4 regions of the Serratia sp. EC4 genome follow, and region 4 is predicted to be linked to each of the others. Evidence: predicted binding sites of a transcription regulator. Region 4 holds the regulator's gene; each other region holds the start of a gene.
What was found. Region 4 encodes PurR, which represses purine synthesis genes. Its sites were predicted from a motif close to CANGCAAACGTTTGCNTG; they were not measured.
Positions count from the first base shown of each region.

Region 1: the regulator PurR is predicted to act here: its motif matches at 2,483-2,500, upstream of purT (formate-dependent phosphoribosylglycinamide formyltransferase).
Region 2: the regulator PurR is predicted to act here: its motif matches at 2,947-2,964, upstream of cybB (cytochrome b561).
Region 3: the regulator PurR is predicted to act here: its motif matches at 2,329-2,346, upstream of guaB (IMP dehydrogenase).

Region 1 covers NZ_JBNIDE010000001.1:617,952-623,281, forward strand. The annotation lists gene yqfB (N(4)-acetylcytidine aminohydrolase) at 1-118, opposite strand, end outside; gene ACP39K_RS02870 (YebG family protein) at 158-481, opposite strand; gene dbpA (ATP-dependent RNA helicase DbpA) at 570-1,952, opposite strand; gene cspE (transcription antiterminator/RNA stability regulator CspE) at 2,100-2,309, opposite strand; gene purT (formate-dependent phosphoribosylglycinamide formyltransferase) at 2,556-3,734, shown strand; gene ACP39K_RS02890 (YoaH family protein) at 3,769-4,008, opposite strand; gene ACP39K_RS02895 (glycosyltransferase) at 4,079-5,080, opposite strand.
Region 2 covers NZ_JBNIDE010000002.1:44,639-49,968, forward strand. The annotation lists gene ACP39K_RS06820 (hypothetical protein) at 1-1,012, opposite strand, end outside; gene ACP39K_RS06825 (hypothetical protein) at 1,009-2,295, opposite strand; gene cybB (cytochrome b561) at 2,349-2,873, opposite strand; gene ACP39K_RS06835 (ABC transporter substrate-binding protein) at 3,143-4,744, opposite strand; gene ACP39K_RS06840 (flavin reductase family protein) at 4,919-5,330, shown strand, end outside.
Region 3 covers NZ_JBNIDE010000009.1:120,033-125,362, reverse strand. The annotation lists gene ACP39K_RS20640 (glycoside hydrolase family 31 protein) at 1-857, shown strand, start outside; gene xseA (exodeoxyribonuclease VII large subunit) at 861-2,237, opposite strand; gene guaB (IMP dehydrogenase) at 2,408-3,871, shown strand; gene guaA (glutamine-hydrolyzing GMP synthase) at 3,975-5,330, shown strand, end outside.
Region 4 covers NZ_JBNIDE010000003.1:28,761-34,090, reverse strand. The annotation lists gene punC (purine nucleoside transporter PunC) at 1-1,171, opposite strand, end outside; gene punR (DNA-binding transcriptional activator PunR) at 1,295-2,251, shown strand; gene purR (HTH-type transcriptional repressor PurR) at 2,239-3,264, opposite strand; gene cydH (cytochrome bd-I oxidase subunit CydH) at 3,589-3,678, shown strand; gene sodB (superoxide dismutase [Fe]) at 3,745-4,323, opposite strand; gene ACP39K_RS10210 (C40 family peptidase) at 4,523-5,330, opposite strand, start outside.

The DNA of each region.
Region 1 (5,330 bases), on a different contig from region 4:
CGCGCAATACCTCGCCCGGTTCGAAATGCGACTCACTGGCATCCCGAATGGTGATGGTTTTGCGCCCGGCCAGAATGTCTTGCTCAAAGCGGCTGAAGAAAGTTATTTCACGGCTCATTTTAGATCCTTTTTCATCACAACACCGCAACATAAGTCATTATGCCGCCTGCTTTTCTGACGCAGATCCCTCTTTTGGGTTAGAGGCCGCTTTTTTCGCTTTGCTTTCCGCCGGTGTCTTGAGGGTTTCCGCCGGCGATGCGCCGCGCAGAATCAGACCCAGCGCATCTTTATTTTCCGCCAGGAAGAAGCTCAGCCCTTCGCGCTGCTCGTCATCCAGGTTCAGCGGCGCCTGCAGCAGCCACTCCCCAAGGTTGTCCGCCAGATCCAGCATTTTGTCGTAGGCGTCGGCTTCTTTCTTGCTCGCGAAAGTCATTTTTTCCTCACCGTTTCTCACCACCACATATTTAACTTCAACCGCCATGCGTGCGTCCTCAAATACTCAAATTACTGTAATTATATACAGTATAAATAGATCGTGGCGGGAAGGCAAACCGCCGCCCGCCTTCGGCTTATTTCAGCAGCCGCACCTTGCAGCTTTTGCCTTTGATTTTGCCCTGCTGCAACTGTTGCAGCGCCTTGCGCGCGCTGGCTTTGCGGATCGCGACGTAGGCATGCACCGGGAACATGTCTATCTTGCCCACTTCCGCCGCCGTCAGCCCGGCGTCGCCGGTCAGCGCGCCAAGGATATCGCCGGGACGAATCTTCGCCTTGCGGCCGCCGTCGATGCACAGCGTCACCATTTCCGCCTCCAGCGAGCCGTTGGCCGCCCCGCTCAGCTCGGACACCGGCGACCAGTCGACGCTCATCTGCAGATAGTCTTCAATCGCGTGCGCACGCGCCATTTCCTGCGGCGTGCACAGGCTGATCGCCAGCCCGCTCATGCCGGCGCGGCCGGTGCGGCCGATACGGTGCACATGCACTTCGGGATCGAACGCCAGTTCGTAGTTGACCACCAGCTCCAGCTCTTTAATATCCAGCCCGCGTGCGGCGACGTCGGTCGCCACCAATACCCGGCAACTGCGGTTGGCGAAACGCACCAACACCTGGTCGCGGTCGCGCTGTTCCAGATCGCCATGCAGCGCCAGCGCGCTGATGCCGCGGGCCTCCAGGGCCTCAAGCACCGTCTGACAGTCGCGTTTGGTATTGCAGAACACCACGCAGGACGCAGGTTGATGATAGCGAATGGCCGACACCAGCAGCGCTGGGCGCTGATCGCGCGTAGTCTCATAAAAGCGTTGTTCGATGGAGGTCTGCGCTTCGCCATCGTCCACCTCGACGCTTAGCGGCTGGCGTTGAACGCGCGCGCTGATGCGCTCGATGCCTGCCGGGTACGTGGCGGAAAACAGCAACGTCTGACGTTGCGGCGGCGTATAGCTGATCACATCGTCAATGTCGTCGGCGAACCCCATGTCCAGCATGCGATCGGCCTCATCCAGCACCAGCACCTTCAGCTCGTCCAGCTGCAGCGTTTTCTTGCGCAGGTGTTCCTGGATACGGCCCGGCGTCCCCACCACGATGTGCGGCGCATGCACCAGCGAATCGAGCTGCGGCCCCATCGGTTGGCCGCCGCACAGCGTCAGAATTTTGATGTTTTGCGTGAAACGCGCCAAGCGACGCAGCTCTTTGCTCACCTGATCGGCCAACTCGCGGGTGGGACAGAGCACCAGCGCCTGTGTGGCAACCTGCGTAACGACGATGTTATTCAGCAAGCCAATGCCAAATGCCGCCGTTTTGCCGCTGCCGGTTTTCGCCTTGGCGCGCACGTCTCGCCCTTGCAGGATAGCGGGCAACGCGGCGGCCTGCACCGGCGTCATTTCGGCGTACCCCAGTTCGTTGAGGTTGGCCAACTGTTCGGCTGGCAGCGGCAGGGAAGAAAAAGAAACTGTGCTCACGGCGATAACTCTTATATGACGAATGGAATGGCGGCGCGCCCGCAGGTTGGCGCCGAATCAGCGGTAAATGATAACAGAGATGGGCGGCGTTACGGGCTGCGGGCATAAAAAAACCCGCCGGCGGCGGGTTTCTTGGCAACGCAGTCGTTAAATCGCAACGACGTTGGCTGCGGCAGGGCCACGTTGGCTGTCCTGGATGGAGAATTCAACCTGCTGGCCTTCAGCCAGGGTCTTGAAACCATCGCTAACGATAGCGGAAAAATGAACGAAAACGTCTTTAGAACCGTCGGCAGGCGTGATGAAGCCGAAGCCTTTGCTTTCGTTGAACCATTTAACGTGACCAGTGATCTTGCTCATTTGTGTTTCCTTTACTTGATAAACCTGCCTTGACGGCACGAGACGCGAAAACCTTGCTATATATAGGCCTTCTTTCGCCGTCGCTTATTAACGCACAATCGCCCAAGCAGGGCAAATATTTCTGCTTGTTATAAAAACAGTAAGTTAGCAACAAACCTGGCGTGGCGGCTGTGAACGCAATCGTTTTCGTATATACTGCCCGCCGATCATCAATCCGCTTACTTTCACCGATCCAGGTACGAAACTATGTTAACGATTGGAACCGCCCTGCGCCCTTCCGCCACCCGCGTCATGTTGCTCGGCTCCGGGGAGCTGGGTAAAGAAGTCGCCATTGAATGCCAGCGCCTCGGCCTGGAAGTGATCGCCGTCGATCGCTATGCCGACGCCCCCGCCATGCATGTGGCGCACCGCAGTCACGTCATCAATATGCTGGACGGCGACGCGCTGAAAGCCGTTATCGAACAAGAGCGGCCGGACTATATCGTTCCCGAAATCGAAGCGATCGCCACCGCCATGCTGGTCGAACTTGAACGTCAGGGCCACCGCGTGGTGCCCTGCGCCGAAGCCACGCGCCTGACCATGAACCGCGAAGGCATCCGCCGTCTGGCGGCGGAAGAACTTGGCCTGCCCACCTCCAGCTACCGCTTTGCCGACAGCGAAGCGACTTTCCGGCAAGCGGTCGAGCACATCGGCTACCCGTGCATCGTCAAACCGGTGATGAGTTCTTCCGGCAAAGGACAAAGCCTGATCCGCACGCCTGAGCAGCTGCAAAGCGCCTGGGATTACGCGCAACAGGGCGGACGCGCCGGCGGCGGCCGGGTGATCGTCGAAGGGTTGGTAAGATTTGATTTTGAAATTACGTTGCTGACCATCAGCGCCGTGGACGGCGTACATTTCTGCGAGCCGATCGGCCATCGTCAGGAAGACGGAGATTATCGCGAATCCTGGCAACCGCAGCGCATGTCAGCCACGGCGTTGAGCCGTGCTCAGGCTATCGCGGAGAAGGTGGTGAAAGCCCTGGGCGGGTTCGGACTGTTCGGCGTGGAGCTGTTCGTCTGCGGCGACGACGTGATCTTCAGCGAAGTATCTCCGCGGCCGCACGATACCGGCATGGTTACGTTGATCTCACAGGACCTGTCCGAGTTCGCCCTGCACGTTCGCGCGTTTCTCGGGTTGCCGATTGGCGCCATCCGCCAGTTCGGCCCTTCCGCTTCAGCGGTGATCCTGCCGCAGCTCACCAGTAGCGATGTGCGTTTCAGCAGCCTGGAAAATGCGCTGCGCGGGCACAACCAGCTGCGTCTGTTCGGCAAACCGGAGATCGCCGGGCAGCGTCGCCTGGGCGTGGCGCTGGCGACGGCGAGCACGACGGAACTGGCGGTGGAGCAAGCGAAACAAGCCGCCGCCGCCGTGGCGGTCAACGGCTGATACTCACGGGGCCGCTTGCGCGGCCCCGATAACGTCAATAGTCTTCGTCTTCTTCAGCATCGTCATCCGGCGACGCCTCCGGTGCGGCCTCATGCTGCTCGTCTTCATCATCGAACAGTACCGCAACCTGAGCGCCCTGATGCTTCTCGCGAATTTCCTGCGCAACGCGAGCAATGGCCTCACCGCTGCTCATGCCCTGCTCCATCAGTTGATGGATGCGATCCGCCGCTTCCTGCTGCTCCGCGTGATTCAGTAATGGCATACCTGCATGCATGTGTCGTTCTCTCCGGCAAAAGGGAGAAGGAGTATACGCGCTAACGCGGCGGATCCCAACGTCTGGTGCCTCAGGCCGGTTGCGAACAGCCGTTATCGTTGCGCCACTGCTTCAGGCGATGCCGCCACAGCATGACATGCCACCCCTGCTTCAGGCCGCGCGCATTGGCGAACATCGCTCTGTCGATGCCGCGCTGATAGAATTCTTCGGTGATCTGACTCTGAGCGGCCGGTTCCGGCTCACGACGAATGCTGTGGCAAATGCCCAGCGCTTCGCGGGTGATTTGCCAATGGAAAGCCGGACGAATGGCGACAGTGCCCGCATAGCGCTGATTGAGCCGCTCCAGCATTTCGACGATTTTCATATAGTGGCGTTGATACTCCACGTTCGCCTTACCGATGCGGCGACGGTTACTGATCGACTTGTCGTGCACCCGTTGACGGTACAGCGGCGTACTTAAATATTTGACCCGTTTGGCATTAAACATGACTTCCGTCGTCCAGGGAATATCCTGGTGATGTAATCCCGGCTCGAAATAAAGCCGATGCTGGCGAATAAAGTCGAGGCGATATATTGCCAGCCATACAACGTGAATAAACTTTCGCGATTTCAGCGCACGTTCAAACCACTGCACGCCGGTGATAACGTCGGTGGTGCGCAAACGCGCCTCAGGAAAAATCAGCTGCAATTCATCTTGGCTGGTAAAATAGCGTTCGCCATTACATTGCATCACGTCTAATTGATGTTGTTCCGCCTGTTCCAGCAGCGTGGAATACATCTCCGGCGCCAGCAAGTCGTCGGCATCGGGAAACGCCACATATTTGCCTTGGGCAACGGCAAGCCCGGCATTACGCGCGTTAGAAACACCGGCATTGGCCTGATCGATCACACGAATATGCGGATGAACCGCCGCGTAACGATGTGCGATCTCTCCTGAACCGTCAGTGGAACCATCATTGACGATGATCACCTCCAACCGTTGCTCACGCTGGGCCAGCAGCGAGGCCAGGAAAGGCTCCAATAACTCCCCCGCATTGTGCATCGGGACGATCACGCTCAGCATTAACGACATAGTCAGCTCTTCAATGATAATGTAACAAAATAATAATTTTATTTTTCTAAAAGGCTCATTCGGTCAGCGTACGCTTGGGATAGGCGTGAAACCTGCAAATTCCCGCGGTGACTAATGGGACCGAACCGGCCTTTCTTTCTCAAACCAGCGCCAGAAAAGCGCTGAGTAATTAAGCCATTAATTCCAAAGGGCGGCGACGTTGGCTAAAATCGGGCATAACAACATCTCTCCCGCTTCTAATAACAAGCAG
Region 2 (5,330 bases), on a different contig from region 4:
CGAAAATCAGCGAAAGACGCGCATCGCCGTTATCCGTTTGGGCGACCAGCTTATCGTTGCCCGCCCAGAGCTGATACAGCGATTTATCGCCGGTCTCCAGCAGCACCTTCAACTGCCCGTCGGATTGATAACGCAGAAGCTGATACAGTCCCCTGTCCAGCGTTTGTGCGATCAGGTAGATGCCGCCGTCCGGGGCCTGCGCGCTTTCCTTGACGCGCACCAGCAGCCAATGCAGTTCAGTCACCTCGCCGGTTTTACCGTTAACGGCGATGTGTAACGCGCCGGAGCCGAGCACCGGGTTCATCCAGAAATGCACGCGATCGCCATCAACGGCGGTAAAAATCTCGGGCATGGATTTGCGCTTACCGGAGGCGTAAGCCGTCGGTGAGTCCTCTTCGCCGCGCTCAAAGCCCAGCAGTTGTCGTGCGTCCAGCAGCGCCGGCAGCTCCAGCGTCTGCCGCCAATGGGCGCCGAAGTCCGGGCTGTAGAATACGCCTTCGGTGCTGATGAGATACAGCGCGCATTTTCCCGGTTGCGCCACCAGTTTGCCGCCGACAAAGGAAGGCCGGTTGTCATCGCCTTCCGGCCAGGGGATCAGCGCCCCGATGGTGCCCCGTTGCACGTCAACCAGCCTGCGGCCCTCAGAGAGAAAAAGCACGCACTCCTGTTCGCCGCACACCGCATCGTGGATCAAGTCGTCGAGTTCCCCCAGCATCTGTAACCCTTTTGGGCCGGCAAACAGCACCTGGCTGAGGTAGTTGGCCGCCCAGCCGTAAAAGCTATTGTACGCGCGGTCTTCACTTCTTTTGCTGGTGAGCAGCAGAGCGCCGTCCTGCGCCGGGTAGCTGTGGATGAGATCGTAACGGGCTATCGTCGGCAACGCCTGGTCGCCCTGAGTCCATTGCCACTGCGCATAGCGTTGCTCAGGGGCGAGCAAATAGACGCCCAGCGCGCTGGCCAAAAACAGCGTCAGGATAATAAGGGGTCTTTTATAAAGCGCTAACGTCATCATTTCAGCTCCGTCACCTGAGCCTGCCGCCATAACCTGCGGCGCAGATTTCGCAGGTATTTAAACGTTTTAAACGTGCGGTGCTGGTCAAAAGAGTACAGGCGGCAGATCTGGGCGAACCCCTCGATCAACAGCGCCAGGCCGCTGACCATCAGCATCAGCAGCAGAATAATCGGCGGCAATTCGCTGCCGAGACGCTTCAGGGTCCAGGCATCCAGGTGAAAGCCGGCCGGGGTATCGGCGTTATCCACCACCATCATGCCGAGCACAAAACACGCCACGATTGCCCCAAAAATGAAGACAACGCGCGCGCACAGGTTAAGACCGGCTTCGGTGAAGTAGCGATTGCCGCCGATGAGATAGGTTTGGCGATCGCGATGATTGATGATCCCACGCACTTTAGGCAACTCGGGAATGACGTCGTTCTCGCAATACAGCACCTGCAGCGGATCGCCTTTGGCGATGAAAAGCGGATGTTGCCGACGAAATACCGGATGCAGTTTGGTATTGGAAACGTTGAGCGCGCGGGTCGTCAACGCAAAGTGCGTCTCCTTCTGGCGCCATGCATACGTATCCAAATACTGCACCTGCCGCGGGATCTCATATTGGCAGAGTTCGTAGTTCAGGGCGTTGACCGTCTCGATGCCAGAGGTCTCGACGCCGTCCGGGAGGGGGGGCGCGGTCTGCAGCGGTGCGGTTGCCGGCACAGCGTCTGCGCGGACAGCCCGGTATTTGATGCCGGGGATTTTCAGGCTGAGCGAGCCGGGCGGCGTGACGTCTTGCCCCAGCAGCACGCGATCCAGCGCCCGGAGCAGGCGCCTGCGGCCGCGGTGCCCGATCAGCAGAAGCTCCGAACCGACGAACAGCACTATGCCGATGCCGATAAGGCCGGCGATGATGGCGATAAAGAACAGGACGACGGTCAGCCAGGAATCTTCCCCGTCCATGATGAAAAAGGCCGCCGGGAAACCGCCGGCCAGCACCGCGCCCAGCAGCAGCAGGGCGAAGTATTTCAGTTTGTATTTCAGCGTTCTGTCCGGCTCCAGCCGGCCTTTTGTCCCGTGCAGCAGCCAGTGCAGCCAGTAGCTGCCGTCTTGCAGGCGGTGGGCGCCGATCTTCACCCGATCGCCGGCGGCGAGCCTGGCCAGCAGATTTTCGCTGTCGCTGAAGTCGTCACGGTAAAAAAAGAATGTCTGGCCGGAGGCGATGATCCTCACCAGGTTGTCGGGCGCCGTCTGCTGGCAGGCGCATTGTTCGACGGTCACATTAAAAAATTGGGTTTGCATATCATTCCCTGTCAGCGGGCGTGGCCCGAAAATTCTTCCCTGGCGCCGGCTGATCAGCGCTTTTTCATCAGCGGCAGCATGCGCACCAGCGCATTGTCCTTGACGATATAGTGGTGGAACAGCGCGGCGGTGGCATGCAGGCCGATCAGCCAGTAGCCGAATGACGCCAGCGTTTTGTGCCAGCCGATAATCGTCCGCGCCTGCGGCCGATCGGCCACGTCGGCGAACGGCATCGGCAGGCCGAACAGAAACCACTCCTTGCCGCCCAGATAGCGCGAATACACCCCCAGCACCGGCAGCGTCAGCAGCAGCAGGTAAATCAGGGTGTGCGTCAGGTGCGCCAGGCCGGTTTGCCACTTCGGCGGTTTGGGCGCGATGGCGGGTGAGGGGCGGCGCCAGCGCAGGAACAGGCGGGCGATCATCAGCGCAAACACCGTTACGCCGCAGCTGAAGTGGGTGACAACCAGCACGTACCAGGGGGCGCTGCCCGGTTCGGCAAGGCCCCGCAGTTCGATGGTGACGCAGGTGATGACCAGCAGGATCGCCACCAGCCAGTGCAGGCGAATTTGCCACGGCATGTAGGTGTTCTGCACCGGGTTACCTTTTGATGTTAAAGGGTCAGTGCGCCGATGGTAACGAAATGTTACATCGGAGGAAAGCGCGTGCGCGCAATTTAGGCAAAACGCCAGGTTCAACTCACTTATTAAGCTATTGGTTTAGGGGGATATGCGCCTGGCGATAGGTGAGCTTCGCAAGTTATGAAGCTAATAAACGATAGGTTCAGAGGCTGGCAGCTTATTAAGCGATGAAGCGGATTACGCCGCAGCCCTCGCTGCGGCGCCTGCGATCAGTTCAATTTGGCCTTGGCGAAATCGCTGCCGTTCACGTCCACCACGTAGCCGCTCAGGTTGCTGCGGGTGGCGTAGAACACTTTGCCGGTGGCCAGCGGCAGCCACGGCGCCTGTTTGGCGAAGATCACCTGCGCCTGTTGATACAGCTTGGCGCGCGCCTGTGGCTGGTTCTCCTGGATCGCCTGCTGGATCAGCCGGTCGTAATCCTTATCGCACCAGCGCGCCACATTGGCGCCGCTCTGCACGCCGGCGCAGCCGAGCAGGGTGGCGAAGTTGTCCGGATCGCCATTGTCCGATACCCAGCCGTACAGCGCGCTCTGTTGCTCGCCTTTGCGCAGCCCGGCCAGATACTGGCCCCACTCCCAGGTGACGATCTTGGCTTTCACGCCCACCTTCGCCCAGTCGCTCTGGATCATCTCGGCGATGCGTTTCGAGTTCGGGTTGTAAGGGCGCTGTACCGGCATCGACCAAATGTCGGTTTCAAAGCCCTGTTCCAGCCCTGCCTGCTTCAGCAGCTCGCGCGCCTTCTGCGGATCGTAGGCGTACTCCGGCAGTTTGTCGTTGTAGCCCAGCATGCCCGGCGGCAGCAGCGAATTGGCCGGCGTGCCGCTGTCTTTGAACACCGCGGCGACGATCGCTTTCTTGTCTACCGCGTAGCTCAGCGCCTGGCGCACCAGCAGGTTGTCGAACGGTTTTTTCTGGGTGTTGAACGCCAGATAGCCGACGTTCAGCCCGGTAATGTCGTGCAGCTGCAGGTTGCCGTCGGCCTTGATGGCGGCGAACTGTTCCGGCAGCGGCGCGGGGATGATTTGGCATTCGTTGGTTTTCAGCTTGGCCAGCCGGGTTTGCGGATCCGGCGTAATCGAGAAGATCAGGTGCTTGCTGGCCACTTCGCCCTGCCAGTAGTGCGGGTTGGCGGTGTAGCGGATCAGCGAATCCTGCTTGTACTGCTGCAGCGCAAACGGCCCGGTGCCGATCGGCCAGTTGTCGACGTATTCCGGCGTGCCCTTTTTCAGCATCGCGTCGGCGTATTCGGCGGACAGGATCGAGGCGAAATCCATCGCCCAGTCGGCGACGAAGGCGGCGTTGGGCTGGCTCAGCGTGAAGCGCACGTGATGCTCGTCCACCGCTTCCACCTTGGTGATCAGCTTATCCAGGCCCATGTCGGTGAAGTATTCATAGTTGCCGCCGGAGACCTTGTGATACGGGTTAGCGGGATCCTTCTGCCGCATCACGGTGAACACTACGTCTTCGGCGTTGAAGTCGCGCGTTGGGGTGAAGTATTTGTTGCTGTTGAATTTCACGCCCTGGCGCAGGGTAAAGATGTAGGTCTTGCCGTCCGGGCTGACGCTCCACTCGGTGGCCAGCGACGGGGCGGGGGTTTTATCGCTTTCGCGCAGCGTCACCAAGCGGTTGTACAGCACCTGCGAGGTGGCGATAAAGGTCGGCCCGGAGCTGGAGAGCTGCGGGTTGAACGATTCCGGCGAGGCGACGGTGCAGTACACCAGCGCATCGGAAGCGGCCAGCGCGCCGCCCGCCGACAACAGGCCGCAGCCGGCCAGCACCAATCCGGCGATAGGGTGTTTTAAAAACGTCAAGGCAAGATCCTCAGGTGGAGTGGGCCGTTACCGGCGAATTGATCTAACTATAGATAACGGATGGCGAGATCGGGAACAAGCGTCTCATCGGTGCATTCTGTGCGCCCCGCGTTGCTCGCCTTTACGGCGCAGATCTACACTGCTGGGCAAACAGTCACTCGCAAGGATTTCCCGATGAGCCACTTTCGTCCTGTCACCCTCGAACACGCCAGCCGCCTGCTGAACCACGGCCCGACGGTATTGATCACCAGCCGCAGCCGCGACGGCGCCAAACGCAACGTGATGGCCGCCGCCTGGTCGATGCCGGTGGAGTTCAGCCCGCCGCGCATCGCCATTGTGGTGGACAAAGGGGCGCACAGCCGGCAAATGATCGAGGAGAGCGGCGCATTCGGCATTTGCGTGCCGGCGGCCATGTTCATCGACGCCACCTACGCGGTCGGCAGCGTGTCCGGGCTGGATGACGACAAGTTCGCCCGCTTTCACATCGCCGCAGCGCCGAGCGCTACGCTGCAGGTGCCGCTGATCGAACAGGGTTGCGTGGCGTGGCTGGAGTGCCGCTTATTGCCGGAAAGCGGCGCGCAGGAAA
Region 3 (5,330 bases), on a different contig from region 4:
TGGGGCTGGGCATGAGCCTGTCCGGGCTGTATAACCTCGGCCACGACGTCGGGGGCTTCTCCGGCGACAAACCGGACGCGGAGCTGCTGGTGCGCTGGGTGCAAAACGGCGTGATGCACCCGCGTTTCACCATCCACTCCTGGAACGACGATGCTACGGTCAACGAGCCCTGGATGTACCCGGCCGCCACCCCGGCGGTGCGTGAGGCGATCAACCTGCGTTACCGGCTGCTGCCGTATTTCTACACTCTGCTGTGGCAGGCCTGCGCCGACGACGAGCCGATGCTGCGCCCGACTTTCCTCGATCACGAACAGGATGCGCGCACCTTCGGCGAGAACGACGATTTTCTGATCGGCCGCGATCTGCTGGTGGCCAGCGTGGTGAAACCGGGGCAACGTCGCCGTTCGGTGTATCTGCCGGATAACGGCGAAGGCTGGTACTGCTTCTACAGCGGCCAGTGGTTCGGCGGCGGCCAGACGGTGACGCTGGCGGCGCCGCTGGAGCGTCTGCCGCTGCTGGTGCGCGCCGGGGCAGCGCTGCCGCTGTCGCAGCGGCTGGCGCATGTGGACGTGGCCGCCGACGATCGGCGCGAGCTGCGGCTGTTTCCGCTCAAGGGTTGCGGCGCAAGCAGCGGGCTGTTGTTTGAGGACGACGGTGAAAGCGAACGCTGGCGGCAGGGCGATGCGCTGTGGCTGCGCTGGGAAATGCGCTGCGACCCTCAGCGCATCATGCTGGATATCACGACGGAAGGGCGTTTCCGCCCGGCCTGGCGCACGCTGCTACTCAGTCTGCCGGAAGGCGAAACGCGCGCGCTGTGGGTGAACGGCGAACCGGGCGAGCGTTTTACGCTGGAGTAAGGCTTACTCGGCCGCGCGCTTCTTGCGCGGCTTTTTGGCGACGGTGATGGTTTTCACCTCGCTTTCCACCCAGCCGTCCTGCAGGCGGGTTTTAAGCAGTTCGCCGACCTGCGCCTGCTTGGTGGTTTTCAGCAGCTCGCCGCGCGGAGTTTGCGTCACGCTGTAGCCGCGCGCCAGCGTCGCCAACGGGCTGACGGTTTCCAGTTGGCTGCAGGCCACGCCGAAGCGCTGGCGATAGGCGTTGAGCTGCCGCTCCATCGCCTGCTGCAGACGGTATTCCTGCTGCTGCACGCGCTGCTGGTAGCGGTGAATGCGGCCCTGCGGCTGCACCTGCGCCAGCCGCTGCTGGGCGCGTTCGCTGCGGCGGGCGGCCTGGCGCAGCTGCTGCTGCATGCCGTCTTCCATCCGGCGCTGCAGCTTGAACAGCAGCGTCTGCTGGCGCGCCAGGCGCAGATGCGGATGCTGCTGTTGTAAACGGTGGTGAATGCGGGTGAACTGCTGCTGGCGCTGCGCCAGGTAGTAATCCATCGCCATCTCCAGCCGCTGCTGCTGCGACTGCAGCTGGCGCAACAGCTCAAGCTGATTGCGGCTGACCAGTTCGGCGGCGGCGGAAGGGGTCGGCGCGCGCAGGTCGGCGACGAAGTCGGCGATGGTGACGTCGGTTTCATGGCCGACGGCGCTGACGATCGGAATGTGGCTGGCGAAGATCGCCCGCGCCACGCGTTCGTCGTTGAAGCTCCACAGATCTTCCAGCGAACCGCCGCCGCGGCCGACGATCAGCACATCGCATTCGTCGCGGCGGTTGGCGGCCTCGATGGCGCGCACGATCTGCATCGGCGCTTCCGCGCCCTGAACCGAGGTGGGGTAGATGACGATCGGCAGCGACGGATCGCGCCGCTGCAACACCTGCAGGATATCGTGCAGCGCCGCGCCGCTGGCGGAGGTGATCACCCCGACGCGTTTGGCCGGCGCGGGCAGCGGCTGCTTGAACTGCTGATCGAACAACCCTTCAGCGCTCAGGCGCTGTTTCAACTGCTCGAACTGTTGCTGCAGCAGGCCGTCGCCGGCGGGCTGCATGCTCTCGGCGATCAGCTGGTAGTCGCCGCGCGGTTCATACAGCGTGATGCTGGCGCGCACCAAGACCTGCTGGCCGTTTTGCGGCCGGAAGGTGACGCGGCGGTTGCTGTTGCGAAACATCGCGCAGCGCACCTGGGCGCGATCGTCTTTCAGCGTGAAATACCAGTGGCCGGAGGCGGGCTGGGAGAGGTTGGAGATCTCGGCGGAGAGCCAAATCTGCCCCATTTCCCTTTCCAGCAGTTGGCGAACCGTCTGATTGAGGCGGCTTACGGTAAAAATGGAAGGCGAAACAGGTAGCGTCATGTGACCCAGATCAAATTTCAAAACAATCACTTAATTGGTCGATACTACATGGCTGAAAAAGGTAATCAAGACTTTTTGTAAGAAAGTGCTGGAGGCAACCGATTCCGCTCTGTATAATGCCGCGGCAATATTTTATCTTTTTCACAGCCCACCCTGGTGAGATATTGCCCATGCTACGTATCGCTAAAGAAGCTCTGACGTTTGACGACGTCCTCCTGGTTCCAGCCCACTCCACGGTTCTGCCTAACACCGCAGAGCTCGGCACTCAACTGACCAAAACCATCCGCCTGAACATCCCTATGCTGTCCGCAGCCATGGATACCGTTACCGAATCCGGCCTGGCCATCGCGCTGGCGCAGGAAGGCGGCCTGGGCTTCATCCACAAAAACATGTCCATCGAGCGCCAGGCTGAAGAAGTCAGCCGCGTGAAGAAACATGAAAGCGGCGTAGTCACCGACCCGCAGACCGTTACTCCGGCCACCACGCTGCAGGAAGTGAAAGAGCTGACCGCGCGCAACGGCTTCGCCGGTTACCCGGTCGTTACCGAAGACAACGAGCTGGTCGGCATCATCACCGGCCGCGACGTGCGCTTCGTGACCGATCTGACCCAGCCGGTCACCGCGGTGATGACGCCGAAAGATCGCCTGGTCACCGTGAAAGAAGGTGAAGCGCGCGACGTGGTGCTGCAGAAGATGCACGAAAAGCGCGTAGAAAAAGCGCTGGTGGTGGACGACAGCTTCCATCTGCTGGGCATGATCACCGTTAAAGACTTCCAGAAAGCGGAACGTAAGCCGAACGCCTGTAAAGACGAGCACGGCCGTCTGCGCGTGGGCGCGGCGGTCGGCGCCGGCGCCGGCAACGAAGAGCGCGTTGACGCGCTGGTGGCGGCGGGCGTTGACGTCCTGCTGATCGACTCCTCGCACGGCCACTCCGAAGGCGTGTTGCAGCGCATCCGCGAAACCCGCGCCAAATACCCGGATCTGCAGATCGTCGGCGGCAACGTCGCGACCGCAGCGGGCGCCAAAGCGCTGGCTGAAGCCGGCGTGAGCGCGGTGAAAGTGGGTATCGGCCCTGGCTCCATCTGCACCACCCGTATCGTGACCGGCGTGGGCGTGCCGCAGATCACCGCCATCGCCGACGCGGTGGAAGCGCTGGAAGGCACCGGCATCCCGGTTATCGCCGACGGCGGCATCCGCTTCTCCGGCGATATCGCCAAAGCGATCGCCGCGGGCGCCTCTTGCGTGATGGTCGGCTCCATGCTGGCGGGCACCGAAGAGTCTCCGGGCGAAATCGAGCTGTATCAGGGCCGTTCGTTCAAATCTTACCGCGGCATGGGCTCGCTGGGCGCGATGTCCAAAGGCTCTTCCGACCGTTACTTCCAAACCGATAACGCCGCCGACAAACTGGTGCCGGAAGGTATCGAAGGCCGCGTGGCCTATAAAGGCATGCTGAAAGCCATCGTGCACCAGCAGATGGGCGGCCTGCGCTCCTGCATGGGCCTGACCGGCTGCGCCACCATCGACGATCTGCGCACCAAGGCGGAGTTCGTGCGCATCAGCGGCGCCGGCATTCAGGAAAGCCACGTGCACGACGTGACCATCACCAAAGAGTCGCCGAACTACCGCATGGGCTGATGCCTTAACCTCTCCTGAGTGAGAGGCCGGGGTGGGGCGCCAATCCCCATCCCGAAAACATACATTTTCGCTCTTTTTCTCTTGTTGCTGGAATTCGCCTCACATGACACAAAATATCCATAAGCATCGCATCCTCATACTGGACTTCGGTTCGCAATACACCCAACTGGTCGCCCGCCGCGTGCGCGAAATCGGCGTTTACTGCGAACTGTGGGCCTGGGACGTTAGCGAAGCGCAGATCCGCGAATTCAACCCAAGCGGCATCATCCTGTCCGGCGGCCCGGAAAGCACCACCGAAGCCGGCAGCCCGCGCGCCCCTGACTACGTGTTCAACGCCGGCGTGCCGGTGCTGGGCGTGTGCTACGGCATGCAGACCATGGCGATGCAGCTGGGCGGCCATGTGCAGGGCTCCAACGAACGCGAGTTCGGCTACGCGCAGGTGGAAATCGTCCACGAGAGCGCGCTGCTGCGCGACATCGAAGACGCCATCAGCCCGGCCGGCAAACCGCTGCTGGACGTGTGGATGAGCCACGGCGACAAAGTGACCGCTATCCCGTCCGACTTCGTGACCGTCGCCAGCACCGACACCTGCCCGTTCGCCATTATGGCCAACGAAGAAAAACGCTTCTACGGCGTGCAGTTCCACCCGGAAGTGACCCACACCCGTCAGGGCCAGCGCATGCTGGAGCGCTTCGTACTGGACATCTGCCAGTGTGAAGCCCTGTGGACGCCGGCCACCATTATCGAAGATGCGGTCGAGCGCATCCGCGAGCAGGTGGGTGAAGACCACGTGATCCTCGGCCTGTCCGGCGGCGTTGACTCCTCCGTCACCGCGATGCTGCTGCACCGCGCGATCGGCAAGCGCCTGACCTGCGTGTTTGTCGACAACGGCCTGCTGCGCCTGAACGAAGCCAAGCAGGTGATGGAAATGTTCGGCGACCACTTCGGCCTGAACATCGTGCACGTTGAGGCGGAAAACCGCTTCCTGACCGCACTGGCGGGCGTGGACGAGCCGGAAGCCAAGCGTAAAATCATCGGCCGCGTGTTCGTTGAAGTGTTCGACGAAGAAGCCTGCAAGCAAGAGCAGGTGAAATGGCTGGCGCAGGGCACCATCTATCCGGACGTGATCGAATCCGCCGCTTCCGCCACCGGCAAAGCGCACGTGATCAAGTCGCACCACAACGTGGGCGGCCTGCCGAAAGAGATGAAGCTGGGCCTGGTCGAGCCGCTGAAAGAGCTGTTCAAAGACGAAGTGCGCAAGATCGGCCTGGAGCTGGGCCTGCCGTACGACATGCTGTACCGTCACCCGTTCCCGGGCCCAGGTCTGGGTGTGCGCGTGCTGGGCGAAGTGAAGAAAGAGTACTGCGATCTGCTGCGCCGCGCCGACGCCATCTTCATCGAAGAGTTGCACAAAGCCGACCTGTACAACAAAGTCAGCCAGGCGTTCACCGTGTTCCTG
Region 4 (5,330 bases):
GCGCATCGGCCGCTTTTCCCCGCTGCAGGAAATAACCCAGCGCGGCCAGGACTACCGTAGATACCATCACCGTCACCGTTGCCAACAGCGGCTGGGCAATAAACGCCGACACCAGCATGCTCGCCACAAAACACAGCCCCAATTGCAGCGTATTTTGCAGCGCGGCGGCTTTACCGCTGCTTTCCGGGAATGGCATCAGCGCATTCGCCACCATGATCGGGTAGCCGGCGCCGTTGACCAGCGCCATGACGCAGAACGGGATCAGCAGCGTGGTGAGCGTCGGATTGGTCAGGGTCGCCACCAGATACAGGGCCACCATGCTGACAGCATAAGCTACCAGCAGCCACGGCAGCAGGGTTTTGCCATTGATGCGCTTGAGCGCGGCGCGGCAGCCATAGCCCCCCAACAGGAAAGCCAGCGTCTGCGGCACATAGCTCAGACCGATGTCGCTCGGGCCGTAGCCCATATCACCGAGGATGAACGGCGAGCCGGTCAGCCAGGCAAAGAAGCCGGCCGAGCAGGCGGCGTACATAGCGACGTTGCCGCTGAACACCGGGGATTTCAATAATTGCCAAAAACTGACGCCGCTTTTTGGCGCATCGGCGGCGGGTTGCGTTTTGGCGCGATCTTTGAGCAGCAACGTCGGCAGCAGCAGCAGGGCGGTGATGGCCAACAGCACGGCGAAGATCGCGCGCCAACTGGCGTGGTTCAGCAGCCAGGCGCCAAGCAGCGGCGCCAACGCCGGCGACAGCGCCACCAGCGGCATGATGGTGGCGAATACGCGGTTGGCCTGGCCTTCGCGATAGCGGTCGACCACCAGCGCTTGCCAGATGGCGGCGGCGGAACAGACGCCGACGGCCTGAATAAAGCGCAGTATCCAGAGCTGCACGGCATTTTCCACCCACAGCATGCCCAGGCAGCCGAGCGCGAACAGCGACAGGCCAATCAATAATACCGGTTTGCGGCCCAGTCGGTCGGAGAGCGGCCCCCACAGCAACTGCGCGAAGGCGAAGCCGGCCAGAAAGATGCTCAGGCTGGCGCTGACCGCGCCGGCGGAAATTTGCAGTTCCTCCCGCATGGCGCCGAAGGCGGGCAGGTACATATCGGTCGCCAGATAACCCAGCATGCTCAGGCCGGCGAGGTAGAACATAAAACCAAAGGAGTTTCGCATGGTATTTCTCGTTAATATTTTAGTGTCGCAGGTTTTTAGCGCCGGCCAGTGTATCCGGCTGGATCTCTGCTTGTGAAACGGTAATATTTGCAAAGTGCTGTTAAAAAAATTGAAGGCAAAGCGATGTGGTCTGAATATTCTCTTGAAGTTGTTGACGCGGTGGCGCGCACCGGCAGTTTCAGCGCGGCGGCGCAGGAGCTGCACCGGGTACCGTCGGCGGTGAGCTATACCGTGCGGCAACTGGAACAATGGCTGGCGGTGCCGCTGTTTGAGCGGCGTCACCGTGATGTGGAGTTGACGCCGGCCGGCGCGCTGTTTATCAAGGATGCGCGAGTTGTTATCAAAAAAATGCTCGACACCCGCCGCCACTGTCAACAGGTGGCCAACGGGTGGCGCGGCCAGCTGAATATCGCAGTCGACATCATCGTCAAACCGCAGCGCAGCCGCCAGCTGGTGCTGGATTTCTACCGCCATTTCCCCGACGTTGAACTGATGCTGCAACCCGAGGTGTTCAACGGCGTGTGGGATGCGTTGGTGGACGGCAGGGTGGACATGGCGATCGGCGCCACGCGCGCGGTGCCGGTCGGCGGCGGCTTCGCTTTCCGCGACATGGGGGATATGAACTGGCTGTGCGTAGTCAGCCCACAGCATCCGTTGGCGCAGCTGGCAGGGCCATTGAATGACGATCGGTTGAGGCCATACCCTGCGCTTTGTCTGGAAGACACCTCGCGCAATCTGCCCAAGCGCGTCACCTGGACGCTGGATAACCAGCGGCGGCTGGTGGTGCCGGACTGGACCTCGGCGCTCGACTGTTTGTGCGCCGGATTGTGCGTCGGCATGATGCCGGCGCATCTGGCGCTGCCGCGGGTGCAGCGCGGTGAGCTGAAGGCGTTGCAGTTGCAGCAGCCGTTTCCCGCCAGCCCCTGCTGCCTGACCTGGCAACAGGATAAACCGTCACCGGCGATGAGCTGGCTGCTGGCGTACTTGGGCGATGGCGAGACGCTGAATCAGGAGTGGCTGAGTGAGGCGGCACCGGAAGCCGCGCAGGCCTCCGGCAGGGAAGATGATCAGCGGCGGTAGTCGATGAACGGACCATCGGCGACCGAACGGCGTTCGACCAGCTTCGGATGCACTTCGATCACCTGCGATTCTTCGCGTTTGCTGATGATGCGATCCAGCAGCATGGTGAAGGCCATTTCTCCCAGGCGTTCTTTCGGCTGGTGAATGGTGGTCAGCGCAGGGGTGAAGTAGCGGGCGTTGCGCACGTTGTCATAGCCGATCACGGAAATATCCTGCGGCACTCGCAGCCCCAGCTCGTCAGCGGCGCAGATGGCGCCCATCGCCATGATGTCGCCGCCGCAAAATACCGCGGTCGGCCGCTGTTTTTGCGACAGGATTTGGTGCATCGCCTTGTAGCCGGACTCCGGCTCGAAGTCACCCTGGACGATCCACTCTTCGCGAATGTCGATATGCGCTTCCTGCAGCGCCTTCATAAAGCCCTGATGACGGCCGCCGCCGGTGTTGCGCGACAGCTGGCCCGGGATGGCGCCGATATCGCGGTGGCCGCGCTCGATCAGGTAACGGCCGGCCAGATAGCCGCCTTCGAACGCGTTATCGATGATGGTGTCGGTGAAGTCGCCGCGCGCGGCGCCCCAGTCCATCACCACCATCGGGATATTACGGTAGTCCTCCAGCATGCCCAGCAGTTGATCCGGGTATTCGGAACACATGACCAGCAGGCCGTCGACGCGCTTTTGCGCCAGCATCGCCAGGTAGGCGCGCTGCTTGTCCAGATTGTTGTGCGAGTTGCACAGGATCAGGGTGTAACCTTTGCTGTAGCAGCTGTTTTCCACCGCCTCGATCACTTCGGCAAAATAGGGCGCTTCGCTCGAGGTGGCCAGCAGGCCGATCGACTTGGTGTGATTGACTTTCAGGCTGCGCGCCACGGCGCTCGGCGAGTAGTGCAGCTCTTTGATGGCGGCCCACACGGCCGCTTTGGTCTCTTCGGCGACGAAACGAGTCTTATTGATGACGTGCGAAACGGTGGTGGTGGAAACGCCCGCGCGTTTGGCCACATCTTTAATCGTTGCCATGTAAGGAATGACTCCTGAACTCACATGTTTACAGCATGTAAGTGTGATGTTAATCGTTTGCCTACGTAGATCCTTCTCCAGAGAAGCGAAAACTGAGTTTTTAGTGTGTTGAAGTCTTCAGCGCTTAATCAGGAGGGGCATGGATGCCGGTACGCAGTTGTGAACTGCGAATTTTGTCGCATATTGAACAAAAGTGGAAGAGGTAATCGAGATTATAAACCGGGAAATGATAACAAGATTTTATCGGCGAACTGTGGGAAAATGATTTGACGTACTAATTGTGCGCCTTTTATCCTTAGGAAAGCCCATTTTAAAGGAGTTGTCATGGATACCGATCTGAAGATGTCTCTGTTCACTACCGTCGGCGCGTTGGCGATGATCATCGCTTTCAGCTTTGTCGCCGCGTTGAACTGATCTCCCGCCGGTTTTAAAAAAGGCGCAGCCTCTGGCTGCGCCTCGTTACTTAGGCAAGGCCTGCGTTTACGCCAGGTTTTCCGCCGCAAATGTCCAGTTGACCAACGCCCAGAAGTTTTCCAGGTATTTTGGACGCGCATTGCGGTAATCGATGTAATACGCGTGTTCCCACACGTCAACGGTCAGCAGCGGTTTATCTTCACCGGTCAGCGGAGTTGCCGCGTTGGAGGTGTTGACGATCGCCAGCGCGCCGTCCGGTTTTTTCACCAGCCAGGTCCAGCCGGCGCCGAAGTTTTTCACGGCGGCATCGGTGAACTGTTCTTTGAACGCAGCGAAAGAGCCGAAGGATTTGACGATCGCGGCCGCCAGTTCGCCCTGCGGTTCACCGCCGCCCTGTGGCGACAGGCAGTGCCAGTAGAAGGTGTGGTTCCACACCTGCGCAGCGTTGTTGAACACGCCGCCGTTGGAGGTCTTGATGATCTCTTCGAGCGATTTGCCCTCGAACTCGCTGCCTTTCACCAGGTTGTTCAGGTTAACTACGTAGGTATTGTGGTGTTTGCCGTAGTGGTATTCCAGGGTCTCGGCGGAGATGTGCGGCTCGAGCGCGTTTTTCTCATACGGTAATGCAGGTAATTCAAACGACATTGCTTCCTCCTTTACAGCGCCACTTTTTTCCCGCCGAGGCGGGAGCCAGATGGGCCGTTTTTTATTGTGGTCATTCAATCTTAACAATTTTCATCATAAAAAACAGGAGGAAAAGCGAGAAATGCGCGAGGGAGAGTGCGATGGGCGATAGCTTGAGCAGGCGGTTGCGACCGGGGCCGCAACCGCGCAGAACAGGGAATTAACGGATGGTTTTCGGCGTCACTACGCGGCGTGCGCCGATGTAGTGGTTCTGCCAATAGTCGTTGTCGAGCTGGCTGATGCGGATCTCTTCGCCGGTGCGCGGCGACTGGATGAATTTGCCGTTGCCGAGATAGACGCCGACATGATCCGCCACGCCGCGGTTGTTGATGCGGAAGAACACCAAATCGCCGCTTTCCAGTTCGCTTTTCTTGATCGGCGCCGCGTCGCGCAGATGATACATTTCGTTGGCGGTGCGCGGCATCTTGATTTTCACCACGTCTTTATAGGCGTAATAGATGAGGCCGCTGCAGTCGAAGCCGGTGCGCGGCGAGCTGCCGCCCCAGCGGTAAGGTTTGCCCATCTGATCCATCAGCTTGGCCATCGCGGTCTGCTTGGCGTGCTGGTAACGCTTTTTGTGCGCCGGGCTGAGTTTCAACGGTTTTTCATCACGCGCCAGCTTGGCGATAGCCATGCCGGCGTCGCGGTGGCGGCCGTAGCCTTTTTTATAGCCCTTTTTCGGCGGGGTGACTTTAATCTTGGCGATTTTCTGCGCTTTGGCCTTGGGTTTGGCGCTGACGATCTTTTTCGCGCTTTTCTCGCTTTTGACCTTGGCGGTCCTGGTTTTTTTCTCGGGGGCCGTCACTTTGGCTTTTTTGGCGGCTTTATCCGCTTTCTTTTTTCTGCGGTCATCGGGCCGCGCTTCATTAACATGGCTTTTACGCTGCTCGGCGGCAACGCGCGCCTGTGGCGCAGCGTGCGCCAGATTGAAGAAGAGCTGCGTAAACAGCAGCGCAAAGAGCGTAAGA